2 regions of the Vibrio gallaecicus genome follow, and region 1 is predicted to be linked to the other one. Evidence: predicted binding sites of a transcription regulator. Region 1 holds the regulator's gene; the other holds the start of a gene.

Region 1 (8,335 bases):
TCTTGATGCTCAAGCAAACCTTCAGTCTCTTGGAGGCGTTAGCCTAGTAGAAGCTAAAGGGCTTGAAGCTGCATTTGTGACTCCTGGTATTATCGATGCAACAAACATTGCTGAGTTGCCTGATGAGGAATATTTTGGACCACTTCTACAAGTTGTGCGTTACCAATCATTGGAAGAGGCCGTAAACCTAGCTAACGATACTCGTTTTGGCTTATCTGCAGGTCTTGTTTCAACGGATGACTCTGAATGGGAATATTTCGTGGATCATATCCGTGCAGGTATTGTAAACCGTAACCGACAACTGACAGGGGCAAGTGGTGATGCACCATTTGGTGGACCTGGTGCGTCGGGTAACTTACGACCAAGTGCTTACTACGCTGCGGATTACTGTGCTTATCCAATGGCTTCAATGGAAGGTGGAGAGACATTGCTGCCCGCGACATTTAGCCCAGGTATTGAACTTTAAATAAATCACTGAATATAAAGCTTAAATACTAGCCTTATCTCGATGTAAGGCTAGTCATAATAATAAAAACTCTGGTGATTGCTTATTCATGGAAAGCTTCTGCCAGTGACAATGATTGCAAAATGGCTGCGGCATAAGCGGTAGCTTATCTTCTTAATCCAATATCTCTAGCTTGCTAGTACCCTCGACAAGGAGTCACCATGACGCCCGATCTATTATTCAGCTCATTATGGAACGATTATATTCAACGTTTATGCCCTTCAGCAGCTCAAGTTCAGCAGCTGTTGAAAGAAGACGAAGCGTTGATCAACGACCATATTGCACTGCGAACTTTCAACGTAGCCCCGCTTGGCATTGATACTCTAGCCAAACCATTTATAGATCTAGGCTATCAAGCTTGTGGTGATTATCTTTTCGAAAGTAAAAAATTAGTCGCGAAGCATTTTGAACACCCAGATCCAAATCAACCAAAAGTGTTCATTAGTGAACTTAAAGTTGAAGAGTGTTCAGCGGAGTTACAAACAATCGTTGCTAAGCTTGTGAAGCAATTGGACACCAATAAGCTAAAAGGTCATGAGTTCCTATTTGGTGGGCGACTATGGGATTTAAGCTTTGTGGATTTCCAAGTGTTGGCAAAAGAAAGTGAGTACGCTTCTTGGCTTGCGGCACATGGTTATGGGGCAAACCATTTCACAGTAAGTGTGAATCAACTGAATAAGTTTGATGAAGTTCAGTCTGTGAATGACTACTTGAGAGATGAAGGTTTTACTATCAATAGTGCTGGTGGAGAAGTAAAAGGATCACCTGAAGTGCTTCTTGAACAATCTTCAACGATGGCGGATAAAGTCGCGGTTACTTTCACCGAAGGTGTCGAAATGATCCCGGGTGGCTTTTACGAATTTGCTAAGCGCTACGTGATGGCAAATGGGGAAATCTATACTGGTTTTGTTGCGGCTTCTGCCGATAAGATTTTTGAAAGTACAGATAGCTAATCTAACTTGTGTTCTCTAGAGGCTTTCATTACTAAGCCCTAGAACCTAGAACCTAGAACCTAGAACCTAGAACCTAGAACCTAGAACCTAGAACCTAGAACCTAGAACCTAGAACCTAGAACCTAGAACCTAGAACCTAGAGCCTAGAAAAGAAAAAGCCACCAACTTTGCAGCTGGTGGCTTTAATATTTGTCTCGGCTTTTAATTGCTAGCTAGAGCGATTAAAAATTAGCGAGTACCGTAAACAACGATAGTCTTACCGTGAGCTGAAATTAAGTTCTGCTCTTCTAGCATCTTCAAGATACGACCAACAGTCTCACGTGAACAGCCAACAATCTGACCGATCTCTTGACGAGTGATCTTGATTTGCATGCCGTCTGGGTGAGTCATTGCATCTGGCTGTTTAGCTAGGTTTAGTAGCGTTTGAGCGATACGACCAGTCACGTCAAGGAAAGCTAAGTCACCTACTTTTTGGCTAGTCACTTGTAGACGATTAGCCATTTGAGATGATAGACGCATTAAGATGTCTGGGTTCACTTGGATAAGTTGACGGAATTTCTTAAATGAAATTTCAGCCACTTCACAAGGAGATTTAGCACGAACCCAAGCAGTACGCTCTTGGTCTTCTTCAAATAGACCAAGCTCACCAATAAAGTCACCTTGGTTTAGGTAAGAAAGAATCATCTCCTTACCTTCTTCATCTTTGATTAGAACCGCAACAGAACCTTTTACGATGTAGTACAAGGTTTCCGCTTTTTCACCAGCGTGAATTAGCGTGCTTTTAGAAGGGTACTTATGAATATGACAATGTGACAGAAACCATTCTAATGTTGGATCGGTTTGAGGTTTACCTAGAACCATAATATCTCACTTCCTCTGCAGGGTATGCTTGCTGCTTTCCGTATTAATTAGCTAAGCCTAAATTAGGCTTTAGGGTAAGAGCACTTTTTCAGTGCTGCAAGCTATCTTTTGTTTCGGACTAAAATAGTATCCTTTTTCAGTCACTATTTCTTGATTTTAATCGTGACCAAGCTGCGATTTTTTACGCAAAATTGTGCACATGATCACGGTATGAAAAGTAACCTGATAAAATGACGTTCTGTTAACCTATTTTTCCAGTTTCAATCAGCTGTTGAAGGATAGGTCTAACAATGAGCTCCATAGCAAAGCTCATCTTCCCGCCTGGCACGACTAGCGTATTATGTCGCGACATAAATGAGCCATCAATCATTGCTAAAAGGTATGGGAAATCGACATTTTTAATGCCACGCAATCGAATGACTACGAAGCTTTCATCTAAACTAGGGATTCCTTTTGCGTTCAGAGGGTTTGATGTATCGACTGTCGGAACACGTTGGAAGTTGATATGAGTACGTGAAAATTGTGGTGTAATGTAATTCAAATAGTCGTCCATTGAACGAACAATGGAGTCCATTACCGCTTCACGAGAATGCCCTCGGTCGCGAGTATCTCGGACGAACTTTTGAATCCACTCTAAGTTTACGATGGGTACCATGCCAATCAATAAATCGACATGTTGTGAGGCATTAATGTCGCCATCCACAACACCACCGTGTAGTCCTTCATAGAACATCACATCCGAGTTTTCAGGAATATCCTGCCAAGGCGTGAAAGTGCCTGGCATTTGATTATATGGAACGGCTTCATCAAAAGTATGAAGGTAGCGGCGTACTTGCCCTGTACCTTCATTACCATATTTACGGAAAAACTCAGCCAGTGCTCCAAAGTCGTTGGCTTGTGGGCCAAAGTAACTGATGTGCTTTCCTTGTTCGCGTGCTTTACGGATCTCTACATCCATTTCTGGGCGAGTGAAGCGGTGAAAGCTATCGCCTTCTACCCATGCTGCCTTTACGTCCATCATATTGAACATTTTTCTAAAGGCTTCGGAAGTTGTAGTTGTACCGGCTCCTGATGAACCCGTTACTGCGATAATTGGATGTTTAGCGGACATGACAACCCTTGTCTTTGTAGTAACTTACTTGTTAGCAATCGCTTTCACTATAACATGGCTCACTGGCTAGCGCAGCATAGCTCCCTGCCATACGGTTACTCTACTTATTGTTGTTCTTTGATTCCATTCATTGCTTAAACTCAACTTCACATTGTATGACGTAGCTGAATATCAACAGTTTCGTGCAACTCAGAAAAGACGATATTGGCATCGCCTGTCTTCAGTTGGTTTTTTACTTGGTCAATTTTATTTTGTAGAGAAATTTCAACATCCCCGTAATCAGTACCTTCACGAAGCACAAACTCCTTAACGAGGTTTTCTAATGTTTCAGGTGCAATGTCTTGCCATGGAATGATCATAAATACATCTCTATTTTACGGTCAGCTTTTGGTTAGAACCTTATTGGTTCATGGAAATGACGAAAGAAAATAAGGCAACCATTATGCCGAATCTTGAATACTTTCATAGTAGGCAGGCAGTGCTTCTTCTAGCCAGAAGCGAGGTTTTAAGGTGTTCCCAGTGATAAATCCAACATGGCCACCATGCTGGAATAGGCGATAATCGATATTTTCTGGAAGTACAAATTTAGGGATCACGGCATCTGTCATGAATGGGTCATCTTTAGCATGAATGATCTGAGTTGGCAGTTTGATTTTTTGTAATTTTGAAAGAGCTGAACATTTTACATAGTAATCTTGAGCGTTTTTGAAACCATGCAGTGGCGCGGTAATCCTTTCATCAAATTCGTATAAGTGACGAATGTTCTTGATGGATTCAGCGCTGATCCCCAGTTCATCAAGCAGGATCTGCCCTTTTTTCAATGCATTATCTTTTAGTGAATTTAATAAGTACTTTTTATAGATTTTAGAGAAGCCTTGCTCAATTCGGCTTGAACAACTGGCAAGATCAAAAGGGGCTGAAACTATAGTTGCTGCTGATAGTAAAGGATCGTCAGCGTAATCGGCTAGATAATTAGCAAGCATGTTACCACCTAAAGAAATACCTACGGCTACTTTAGGGTTGTCTGGAAATTGTTTGTTTAAAAACTCAAGAAAGAAGCGCGCATCTTCTACTTCGCCTGAATGATAGGCTCTGGCTAATCGGTTCGGTTTTCCGCTGCATCCTCGAAAGTGCATCATGACGGATAACCACCCGTCTTTTGCGAAAGCATTCATTAAGCCGTTAGCATAAGGGCTTTCGAAACTGCCTTCTAGCCCGTGAAATAACACGAAGATAGGTTTTTTCTTTAGCTGTTCACCTGTTGGCTCTTCACTCCAAGCAAGATCGAGAAAATCACCATCTGGTGTATCTAAGGTTTGCCAAGTGGGTTTAAACAGAGTCTGTTTACGAATAAACCGTGGCACCAGAGTCTGTAGGTGAGGGTTTGATAAGCCCGCAGCTGCGGTAAATATGGTCATAGAAAAACTCAGTCCATCCGTTAATGAGTAATTATCTTTTGTATTTCATTCTTTGAGCTTGGTCTATCAGGGCGTTGAGTGCAAGTGTTGGGTTTATCTGAATGGAAGCAATGCTGGCTTATTGAACGAGTAAAGAACAACTCAACTTTCTGGATATAGTAAGCCGTAATAAGTAAATGCAATTAGGGACTTAATATTAAAATAGACAAGATAAACGGTTTTGATTATAGAAAATTTTCTGAGATTAAAAGCTATTGATTAGCGATGTTCGGAGCTGGTTCTGCAAAAGCCGAGTATAGGGATTCTCCACCCAGTAGACGGCAGTAGCGTAAAACCAGAGGCTCGTGATAGTTGGTATCGAGGGGGAGGGTATTAATGCAATCTACTAGATCCGACTGCTGTTGTTTCTCAAGCTGGAGTTCAAACTGAAGGGCTTCTCTGTATAAAGAATCAGATACATGATGCTTTAGGTGCTTTCTGAGCTCGCGATAACTGTGCAGTAAAGCCTCTGAGCGACTTAAACATTGCTGGACTTTGTGCCAGTCCTCTTCGTGAAAGCTAACTTGCTGCTCATCTAGCCATTTAAGTAGCAGCAGCAAATTAACGTTACCATGGAAATTATTTTGGAGAGATAAGCACGCATCTTTTACTTCACGCACACTGTAATACTGAAGGCTGAACTGCCAGAGTCGTTCAAGTGTTAGTGATATCGTTACGTGCTCTAGGCTCATAGGCTATCTATATCCTGTTCCATTTGCTCTAGTTCTTCTTGAGCTGCCATCCAGTCCATTTCAACTTCTTCTAATTGAGATTTGCTGGTTGCTTGCTGTGCCAATACTTTATTAAGTCTAGCTTTATTTTCAGCTTCATAAAGAGAAGTATCTGACAATTCTTGCTCGGCTTCTTCTAAAGAAAGTGTCAGCGAGTCCATTTTCTTTTCAAATTGAGTCAGCTTTTTACGAATTGGTGCAGTCAGTTTTCTGAATTCTGCCTCACGACGCTTTTGATCTTTTTTAGCGGCAGCACTATTGGTGCTTTCTTTTGCAGGAGCAAGTGCTTGCGCTTCTTTACGCTCGACTTTTTGTTGCTCTGATAACCATTTGTAATAGTCAGTTAGGTCACCATCAAAAGGAGCAACTTGCTTGTCATGTACTAAATATAGATCATCAGTTGTCGCGCGGAGTAAGTACCTATCGTGGCTGACAATAACCATTGCGCCTTCAAATGTTTGTAAGGCAAAAGTCAGAGCCTGACGCATATCCAAATCAAGGTGGTTGGTTGGTTCATCAAGTAGAAGTAAGTTCGGCTTTTGCCAAACGACTAATGCCAACACGAGGCGTGCTTTTTCGCCACCAGAGAAAGGTGCGACCTTATCCATGGCTTTTTCACCTTGGAAGCCAAAACTACCCAAGTAATCACGCAACTGCTGTTCTGTGTGCTTTGGCGCAATTTGCATCATGTGCTGCAATGGTGTTTCTTCAGGGTGCAGAGTTTCCAATTGGTGCTGAGCAAAGTATCCGATCTTAACGCCTTGTGAATAACTTAACTCACCACCTTGCTGCTTTAGTTCACCCGAGAGCAGTTTAATCAGTGTCGACTTACCTGCGCCATTACGACCAAGTAAACCAATGCGGCTGCCTGGTACTAAGTTTAAACGAATTTTTTCTAGGATGAGGTGGTCACCATAGCCAGCTGATACCTCGTCCATCATCATGATCGGATTGGGTAAGGCGTCGGGTTCTTTGAATTGGAAGCTAAATGGATTATCAAATTGAGCCGGTAGCACTTGTTCCATTTTTTCTAATGCTTTAATACGGCTTTGAGCTTGGCGAGCTTTTGATGCTTTGTAACGAAAACGGTCAATGTAGCTTTGCATATGCGACATTTGTTTCTGCTGCTTTTGGTACATAGCTTGTTGAAGGATTAGCTTCTGAGCACGCTGTGTTTCAAAAGACGAGTAGTTACCCGTGTATTCATTCAGGAGTTGGTTTTCAACATGAATAATACGGTTCACAATCGGATCTAAGAAGTCTCTATCGTGAGAAATCAGTACAAGTGTACCAGGGTAGTTTTGCAACCAGCGCTCTAACCACATCACAGCATCTAAGTCTAAGTGGTTGGTTGGTTCATCGAGTAACAGTAAATCACTTCGGCATAGCAGTGCTTGCGCTAGGTTTAAACGCATTCGCCAACCACCAGAAAACTGTGGCAAGTTCCATGACATTTGCTCTTGGCTAAAACCTAAACCATCTAACAGTTCGGCCGCGCGTGATTTAATGGTGTAGCCGCCAATCGTTTCTATTTTACCGTGAATCTCAGCCACTAAAGTGCCGTTATCATCTTGTTCAGCTTTAGCCAGTTGCTCTTCTAATCCTCGATATTCTCTATCTCCATCAATCACGTACTCAATGGCCGTTCGCTCTAATGCAGGCGTCTCTTGAGCAACCCACGCTAATTCCCAGTGAGCGGGTTGGCTAAAGGTACCGGCATCAATAGAAAGCTCATCTTTAATAAGTGCAAATAATGTAGATTTACCACAGCCATTTTTTCCGACTAAACCGACTTTATCGCCAGGTTGGATTGTTGCTGAAGCTTGTTCAAGTAATGGTTTACCGCCGCGAAGCAGTTGAATATCAGAAAAAGTAATCATAGAAGTAGCAATTGAAATTAGAGGTGGGCAGACGACAGGCATAGTAGGCGTAAACCAGATAAAAGTCGATCACAATGCAATTTGGGTTATGATGCAGATAACATATTGATAACCTTTACTTGAATACGTACGGTTTTATTTTTGATAAACCAACGTTGTTTCAACGCTTTGCTTTGTAAGGAATGTTTCGAAGGAATGAGTAATACACCATTAGCTAACGATTCAGTGCCTAAAGTGCTGATTATTTACGCTCACCCTGAGCCGAAAAGCTCAATTGCCAATCAGGTGATGATCAAAAAAATCGAGTCGTTGCATCACGTTAAAGTGCATGATATTTATGCTGCGTATCCGGATTTCTTTATTGATGTTCCTTTTGAGCATGAATTGTTAAATCAGCATGATGTGATTGTTTTCCAACATCCCTTGTTTATGTATTCATGTCCATCACTCTTAAAGGAGTGGTTTGATCGCGTGTTATGTAAAGGTTTTGCATTCGGTGACGAAACAGCGTTGCAGGGTAAATATTGGCGCAGTGTGATAACTACAGGTGGTAAAGAAGAAGCATTCGGTGAGAGCGGCTATAATAAATATCCTCTTCAAGAAATTTTACAACCGTTCGAGTTGACGGCTTTACTTTGTAAAATGAACTGGATGGAGCCTTTAGTTTTGCACTGGGCGAGAAATGTTTCGGATGCAGAGCGTTATCAACATGCTGATCAATATCGAGACTGGTTACGTAACCCTTTAGTTATTTTACCGGAAGATTTAACTCAACACTCGGGAGCGCAAGATGGCTCTGACTAATGACTTTCTTCAAGGTAGTGTGATTTTTCTATC
Region 2 (8,335 bases), 340 kb from region 1:
GAGCGAGTATGGTTGTAGGATAAAGAGGTAATATGGAGTGACTTAACGCCACTCCATCAAACAGACTTAATTTTTTATACCCGAATGGGTAAATTAGTATGCTGCTGGATCCGCAGTTTTGTCTGTTACTTCTAATGTATTAAGTAGGTTAGTCAGAAGACTTGAAGCACCAAAACGGTAGTGCATGTTATCAGCCCATTCTGCGCCTAAAAGCTCGTCAGCCATTGCTAAGTATGCTTGTGCATCTTCAGCTGTACGAACGCCACCAGCAGGTTTGAAACCAACTGTTTTTGCTACACCCATGTCACGAATAACTTCAAGCATCATGCGTGCAAATTCAGGTGTTGCGTTTACTGGCACTTTACCAGTAGAAGTTTTAATAAAGTCAGCGCCTGCTTCAATACAGATTTGAGATGCTTTCTTGATTAGAGCTTCTTCTTTTAGCTCACCCGTTTCGATGATCACTTTAAGAGTGATGTCACCACAAGCAGCTTTACACTGTTTAACTAGGTTAAAGCCAACTTCTTCGTTACCAGCAATTAATGCGCGGTATGGGAAGACAACATCAACTTCATCTGCGCCGTACGCAACTGCTGCTTTTGTTTCTGCAACAGCAATATCGATGTCGTCATTACCGTGTGGGAAGTTAGTTACAGTAGCAATACGAACTTCTGGCGTACCTTGCTCACGTAGTGTCTTCTTAGCAATAGGAATAAAGCGAGGGTAGATACAGATTGCAGCTGTGTTGCCCACTGCAGTCTTCGCGTCATGACAAAGAGCGATCACTTTTTCATTCGTGTCGTCGTCATTCAACGTAGTTAGGTCCATAAGTTTAAGTGCACGTAGAGCTGCTGCTTTTAAATCGCTCATTTCTATCTCCGATCAATATATTCAAATAGTTAACTACTTCGCCCCCATCCAGTATAGATGGAGAATAAAAAAATGCTCAGTAGTCACCAATGAACGGACTTGGTTCCCTGAAGACTTGATAACACACTACTGCATTATCAATTGCTATCCTTGTCACCGCACAGTACCAGTTTGGTCTATGGCACAACAATTCAGTCATGTTGTGTCTAACATCTATAACTTGAGTCAAATCTAGCTAAGCTACATTTAACGAAAGCTAAGTATGGCTAAATTCCTAATCTAATAAAACCAATATCACTTATAGGGAGCAAATATTACGAATCATCAGTGTAAAGCCAAGAAGAGAATCCTATCTCTTAAGCTTATACATTATAGGCATCAGCCCAAAATTTGTAGTGCTCCTTAGAACGCAAACGGTTTGTATCTCAAAATAAATTAGAAAACTGCATTTACTCAATGAATATCTAAGATGAAAACTATCACTTTCCATTCAACAGAGATATTTGCTCGTTTCTAAAACAAAAAAGCCCCGTAGCAATTTCTTGCTACGGGGCGATATTATAATGGCGTCTATATATCGAGTTCTAACGAATTAGAAAGATAGGAAGAAGCCAGCAATAGTTGCTGCCATCAAGTTAGATAGAGTACCAGCAATAACCGCTTTAACACCCATACGCGCGATGTCGTGACGACGGTTTGGAGCAATACCACCTAGACCACCAAGAAGAATCGCAATTGAAGAAAGGTTTGCGAAACCACATAGTGCGAATGCGATGATAGCTTGAGTCTTCTCAGACATCACTTGACCAGTCGCTTCAACGATTTGAGCGTTCTCACCAACGTATGGTACGAAGTTTAAGTATGCAACGAATTCGTTAACAACTGTCTTCTGACCAATGAAAGAACCAGCGATAGTCGCTTCTTCCCATGGCACACCAATGATGAATGCTAGTGGAGCGAAGATGTAACCTAGAAGAAGTTCTAGAGTTAGGTTGTCCATACCGAACCAACCACCGATGCCACCTAGGATACCGTTGATAAGAGCGATTAGACCGATGAATGCTAGTAGCATTGCACCTACGTTAAGTGCTAGTTGAAGACCAACAGAAGCACCGCCAGCAGCTGCATCGATAACGTTAGCAGGCTTGTCGTCGCCACCGTCGATGTCAGAACCTAGGTTCTCATCAACTTCATCAGTTTCAGGCTTGATGATTTTAGCGAATAGTAGACCACCAGGTGCTGCCATGAATGACGCTGCAACTAGGTACTCTAGAGGAACACCCATAGATGCGTAACCCGCTAGTACACCACCAGCAACAGATGCTAAACCACCACACATTACTGCGAATAGTTCAGAGTTAGTCATTTTAGGAACAAATGGGCGAACAACTAGAGGAGCTTCCGTTTGACCAACGAAGATGTTTGCTGCTGCAGACATAGACTCGGCGCGAGAAGTACCTAGAGCTTTCTGAAGACCACCACCAAGAACCTTGATTACAACTTGCATCGCACCAATGTAGTAAAGTACAGAGATTAGAGCAGAGAAGAAGATTAGTGTAGGTAGAACTTGGAATGCAAAGATGAAACCGATACCGTCAACTGAGAAGTTAACTAGGCTACCAAATAGGAAGCCAGTACCATCTTTACCGTAGTCGATCACGTTTGCTACACCAGCAGAGAAACCTGCAAGTAGATCACGACCCCAAGGGATGTAAAGTACGAATGCACCAAGTGCGAATTGGATAGCGAAAGCGCCAGCCACTGTTCTGATATTAATTGCTTTGCGGTTATCGGATAGTAGTACTGCGATTGCGATCAGTGCAAACATTCCGACGAGGCTCATAAACAGGCTCATAGTTTATGACTTCCTTATTAGTTATTGATTGGCGTGTGACAAAATGGAGCTATAAAGCGGGAGCAATTATACTCATGCGACCACTAATAAAGTAATGCCGGCCTCACACTTTGGTATAAGATTCATGAATCATTCACACGCATCTGTGAGTCGGATCACAGGTGATGTGTAATTTAGGCAAACGATAAACAAAATATTCAGATTTTATTCACAGATATCGAATAGCAAATGGCTGTTTTGCCACATTCGCACTGCAACCGATTGCTTTGTTTCTTTTCTCAGCAAAGCCAGTTCATTCAATAAAACCTCTAAGTATTTCGAATGATTCAGCTGCCCTTGCAACCCATTAAAAGGCATATCCGGCGCATCCGTTTCTAGTACTAATGATTCAAGCGGAAGTTCTGAGATCGTAGTTCGTGTTTTTTTTGCTCTAGGATAAGTTATCGTTCCTCCTACACCAATGAAGAAACCGAGCTTTATCCACTCTAACGCTTGCTGTTTACTTCCAGAAAAACCATGAACCACTCCACCACCTTTAAACTTATTTTGCTTAATAAGTTGTATAAGGCGATTATGTGATTGTCTTTCATGGACTACTATAGGTAGCTTAAACTCAGTAGCTAAAGTCAATTGAGCAACAAAGAAATCCTCTTGTTTTTGCACATCGACACCAATCGCGAAATCTAAGCCACATTCACCTATTGCCACGCATTGTCCTGAACGTTGAATCAAAAAATCTCGCAGTGACTCTAATTGAGATGATGAGTAATCATCCAAAAAATAAGGGTGGAAACCAACGGCAAAGTACACGTTCCTATATTGCTTAGAAATAGCATGGAGACGAGCCCAATTAGCTTTTCCAATTGCAGGCACCATAAATTTAGTCACATGAGACTTCCCTGCATCAGCAAGATACTGCTCAACACCTTCACTAAAAACCTCAAAATCTAAATGGCAATGGGTATCAAACAAATGAGTCATGGTGCTTCCCGTTGGACCGCTTTGTATTAGTGGTTTCGTCATCAGCATTAATAGTGTCAGTTCGATGTGGAACACAACTGCGCTTGTTTTCTGGTGTTAAGCCAAGTTCTTCACACCACTTGTCATATCGCCTTACTAATGATTTTAACCAACTCAACATCGCAGCCTCTCACACATGTGTTTGTTCCCTGTAATTTCATAACTTCTAAATAAATGAAGTAAAAATCACCAAGATAATATTTCGAGTATAAAAAAACGCCTATTGCTGAACAATAGGCGTTTTATCAAACATACACATCGTGATTAAGCGTAAAGCCAAAGACGAGTGTTATCGAGTTGATTAGTGCTCGCGTGTAGCGCGGAACTTAACTTCAGGGAAACGTTCTGAAGCTAAGTTCAGGTTTACCATCGTTGGAGCAATATAAGAAAGGTTGTCACCACCATCTAATGCTAAGTTAGCTTGGCTCTTACGCTTAAACTCTTCCAGCTTTTTCACGTCATCGCATTCAACCCAGCGAGCTGTTGCAACGTTAACACCTTCATAGATCGCTTCTACGTTGTATTCTGCTTTTAGACGAGCCACAACCACATCAAACTGAAGTACACCAACCGCGCCAACAATTAGGTCGTTATTTTGCAGTGGTCGGAATACTTGAACCGCACCTTCTTCAGATAATTGAACCAGACCTTTAAGAAGTTGCTTTTGCTTAAGAGGATCACGTAAACGAATACGACGGAATAACTCAGGTGCAAAGTTTGGAATACCAGAAAACTTCAGATTTTCACCTTGAGTGAAAGTATCACCAATCTGGATTGTGCCGTGGTTATGTAAACCGATAATGTCGCCTGCGTATGCTTTTTCTGCACGAGAACGATCGCCTGCCATGAAAGTTACTGCATCTGAAATACTTACATTTTTACCAGTACGAACATGGTTCATCTTCATACCTTGGTCATAAGTACCCGATACAATTCGCATGAACGCAATACGGTCACGGTGCTTAGGATCCATATTTGCTTGGATCTTAAATACGAAACCAGAGAACTTCTCTTCAGTTGCTTCAACTTCACGCTCATTTGCTTGGCGGGTTTGTGGACCCGGAGCCCATTCAGTCAGACCATCTAACATGTGGTCCACACCGAAGTTACCTAATGCAGTACCAAAGTAAACAGGCGTTAGCTCACCAGCTAAAAAAAGCTCATGATCAAACTCAGGACATGCGCCAATCACTAGTTCTAGTTCTTCACGAACACTTCCAGCAAGGTCTTCACCAACAGCAACATCTAACTCTGGGTTATCTAACCCTTTAATGATGCGCACTTCTTGAATTTCATGACCATGACCAGATTCATACAAAATCGTTTCATCGCGGTGAATATGGTAAACACCTTTAAACTCTTTACCACAACCAATTGGCCATGAGATTGGAGCGCAAGCCATACCTAGCTCACTTTCCACTTCATCCAGCACTTCCATTGGATCACGAACATCACGGTCAAGTTTGTTCATAAATGTAACGATCGGCGTATCACGAAGACGAGTTACTTCCATTAGCTTACGTGTACGGTCTTCGACACCTTTCGCAGCATCAATAACCATTAGGCAAGAATCAACCGCAGTTAAGGTACGGTAAGTATCTTCCGAGAAGTCTTCGTGTCCAGGAGTATCTAATAGGTTCACTAGGCATTCGTTGTATGGAAACTGCATTACAGATGTAGTTACCGAGATACCACGTTCTTTTTCCATCTCCATCCAGTCAGATTTTGCATGCTGGTTAGAGCCACGGCCTTTAACAGTACCCGCTTTTTGAATCGCGTTTCCGAATAAAAGTACCTTTTCAGTAATCGTGGTTTTACCCGCATCCGGGTGAGAGATAATGGCGAAAGTTCTACGTTTAGATACTTCACCAATAAATGGAGTATTTGACATGAATGTGTTCTTCTTTGGTTGGCCAATGTATCAAACAATTCAATAAAATTGTATGAGAGCGAGTTGGACGAATCTATTACGGCGTATTTTCCCCTATATTTACTCAATGGGCAACTTGTCTGTATATAAGCTTCGAGCACAACCTTTGATGCAATGTTGATGAAATTACAATAGATGATCAAATTATCAATAAATATGAGCTATAACTAAATAAGTGGCAGATAATGGTTATAGGTATGACGACAACAAAAAAAATACATTCGTTAGCATTTAAACAGGCTAAAACAGTTTTCTTAGTTTCCGTTGTTCTTGGGGTGTTTTTTAGCTTCTACCACATTGTTGTGGATTTACACCAAGAACAAACTCGAATTGAAGACCATTACCAGTTCAAGCTGTTGCAGAATTATTCGAATGCAAGCCAAGCGGCATATCACCTTAATCATTTATTGGCAGATCAAGTTGCCTCTAGCCTAATGATGGATAAAGCTATTTATAGCGTTGCTATTATTGATGATTTTGGCGATATGCTGACCAAACAAGATCGTGTAATCGAACAGCAAGATCTTATTACACGCTTACTTTCGGACTTCTTAACACCTGATACTCCTTTTTATAGCGCTGAACTTCATCAGCCAGATTCTAATGTTATTGTTGGAACGCTCAATTTTTCAGTCAATGGAACCACCATAGCTGAAGCATTTATTTCTAAATCCAGCCGGATACTTATTTTTGATCTCATTCGAAATATATTACTGACCACTATTTTGCTGGCTTTCTTCTATTACAAGCTGTCAAAACCAATCGTGACATTAATTGAATGGGTGCAATCTCTTCAAAATCGTCAAACCGCTCTCCCACTTCCGATGAATAATCGACAGGATGAATTAAGCCGGCTCGCGACATCCTTTCATAACATTTGGCAAGCTCGTGAAGCGGCTGAAAACCAACTTAATCAACTTGCGTATTTTGATACGTTAACAGGGCTGGCAAACCGTAGCTTATTACTGAAAAAACTCAATGAGACCATCAGTTCAGCCATGAAGTCTAAAACGTCTGGAGCTTTATTTTATTTAGACTTGGATCGCTTCAAAACTATCAACGATTCATTAGGTCACACGATTGGAGACCATTTAATTAAAGCTATCTCTATGAGAATTGAAGCTTGGGTGAAAGAACAAGATATTGCCGCGAGAATAGGCGGGGATGAGTTTGCGATTTTAATGCCTGACATCAAAATCGAGCAAGCTCCAGATATGGCAAAACAATTGTTGGCTTTAATCTCTAACCCTTACTCCATTGATGACCACCAGCTTTATTGCACTGTGAGTATTGGTATTTCCATGTTCCCTTCAGAAGGGATAACCAGTATTGATGTATTGCGTCAAGCCGATACAGCGCTCTACCGAGCCAAAGTGGCAGGTCGGAATAAATACATGTTTTATGAACCTGAGATGCAAGCTCAGGTTGAAACCTTTCTTGATATTGAAAAGGGTCTACATGAAGCTCTGAGTAAAGATCAATTAGAGCTTTACTATCAACCACAGGTGAATGACAAACATGAAATCATCGGGGTGGAAGCTTTAATTCGCTGGAATCACCCGGATCGCGGTTTGCTACCTCCTGGTGTATTTATGCCGATTGCAGAAGAAACCGGGCAAATTTTGAAAATTGGGGATTGGATCATAGAGCAGGCTTGCTACCAATATGCGAGCTGGGAAAAACAAGGCGTTTTACCTGAATGCTTCCATCGTCTCGCCATAAACATTAGCCCTCTGCAATTTTCTCAAGAGTCTTTTGTCGAGCACATAACCCACACTTTATCTCAAGCCGGTATCACTGGAGAAAATATAGAGCTTGAAATAACGGAAAGTTTACTGCTTGAGAATGTCGATGATGCCATCCGAAAAATGGCGCAGCTTAAAGAACATAACTTAAAAATATCTATTGATGACTTCGGTACTGGCTACTCTTCTCTTCGCTACTTAAAACATCTCGCTGTAGATGTTTTGAAAATAGATCGCTCTTTTGTTACCCAGCTGCATTTAGATGAAAGTGATCAAGCCATTGTCGACACAATCATTATGACTGCACAACGATTAAACCTAGAAGTCATAGCTGAAGGAGTGGAAGAAATACCTGAACTCGATTCATTAAAAGCCTTAGGCTGTAAGCAATTTCAAGGGTACCTATTTGATAAGCCTTTACCCGTAAGTGAAGTCACTCAGCGATTATTGAATTACCACTATGAATTGAAAAGCGAGGAACCTTTAGCAACAAGAAATGAACGAATGAGCTAATGAGCTAATGAGCTAATGAGCTAATGAGCTAATGAGGATAGCCTTGCTTGCTCACTCGCTCAATTTAAGACACAGCATTTATCTCTAGAAGAAGATGTAACTCATAATAATGGCATCTTCTTTACCTTGTTTGCTCGGGTAGTAGTTTCTACGGCGGTCAACTTCATTGAAACCGACCCACTCGTATAAACCAAATGCGTTGTGGTTGCTTTCTCTGACTTCAAGCCATGCGCTTTCCGCTTTTGCTTTTTCACACACATTAAGAAAATGTTCAATTAAGGCTTTACCGTAGCCTTTACCTTGCTCTTTTGGGTCAACGGCAATGTTCAACAAGGTGACTTCCCCAACAATATTTTGAGCAAAGAAATAGCCAACGATTTCATCATTAACAATCATGGCATG

What was found. Region 1 encodes CRP, which controls carbon source genes, mostly activating them, when cyclic AMP is high. Its sites were predicted from a motif close to TGTGANNNNNNTCACA; they were not measured.
Region 2: OCU78_RS11350 (NupC/NupG family nucleoside CNT transporter) is a predicted target of CRP. The motif match lies at 2,870-2,885, and genes of this name have one in related genera.

Annotation. Positions count from the first base shown of each region.
Region 1 covers NZ_AP025490.1:2,966,923-2,975,257, reverse strand. Annotated here, with positions in the region: gene astD (succinylglutamate-semialdehyde dehydrogenase) at 1-466, shown strand, start outside; gene OCU78_RS13070 (DUF1338 domain-containing protein) at 667-1,458, shown strand; gene crp (cAMP-activated global transcriptional regulator CRP) at 1,687-2,319, opposite strand; gene OCU78_RS13060 (phosphoribulokinase) at 2,561-3,430, opposite strand; gene OCU78_RS13055 (YheU family protein) at 3,577-3,789, opposite strand; gene OCU78_RS13050 (hydrolase) at 3,871-4,848, opposite strand; gene OCU78_RS13045 (TIGR02444 family protein) at 5,100-5,579, opposite strand; gene OCU78_RS13040 (ABC transporter ATP-binding protein) at 5,576-7,498, opposite strand; gene kefG (glutathione-regulated potassium-efflux system ancillary protein KefG) at 7,694-8,302, shown strand; gene kefB (glutathione-regulated potassium-efflux system protein KefB) at 8,289-8,335, shown strand, end outside.
Region 2 covers NZ_AP025490.1:2,622,278-2,630,612, forward strand. Annotated here, with positions in the region: gene deoC (deoxyribose-phosphate aldolase) at 94-870, opposite strand; gene OCU78_RS11350 (NupC/NupG family nucleoside CNT transporter) at 1,463-2,725, opposite strand; gene OCU78_RS11355 (TatD family hydrolase) at 2,930-3,748, opposite strand; gene OCU78_RS11360 (DUF5363 family protein) at 3,690-3,866, opposite strand; gene prfC (peptide chain release factor 3) at 4,047-5,636, opposite strand; gene OCU78_RS11370 (putative bifunctional diguanylate cyclase/phosphodiesterase) at 5,873-7,933, shown strand; gene rimI (ribosomal protein S18-alanine N-acetyltransferase) at 8,018-8,335, opposite strand, start outside.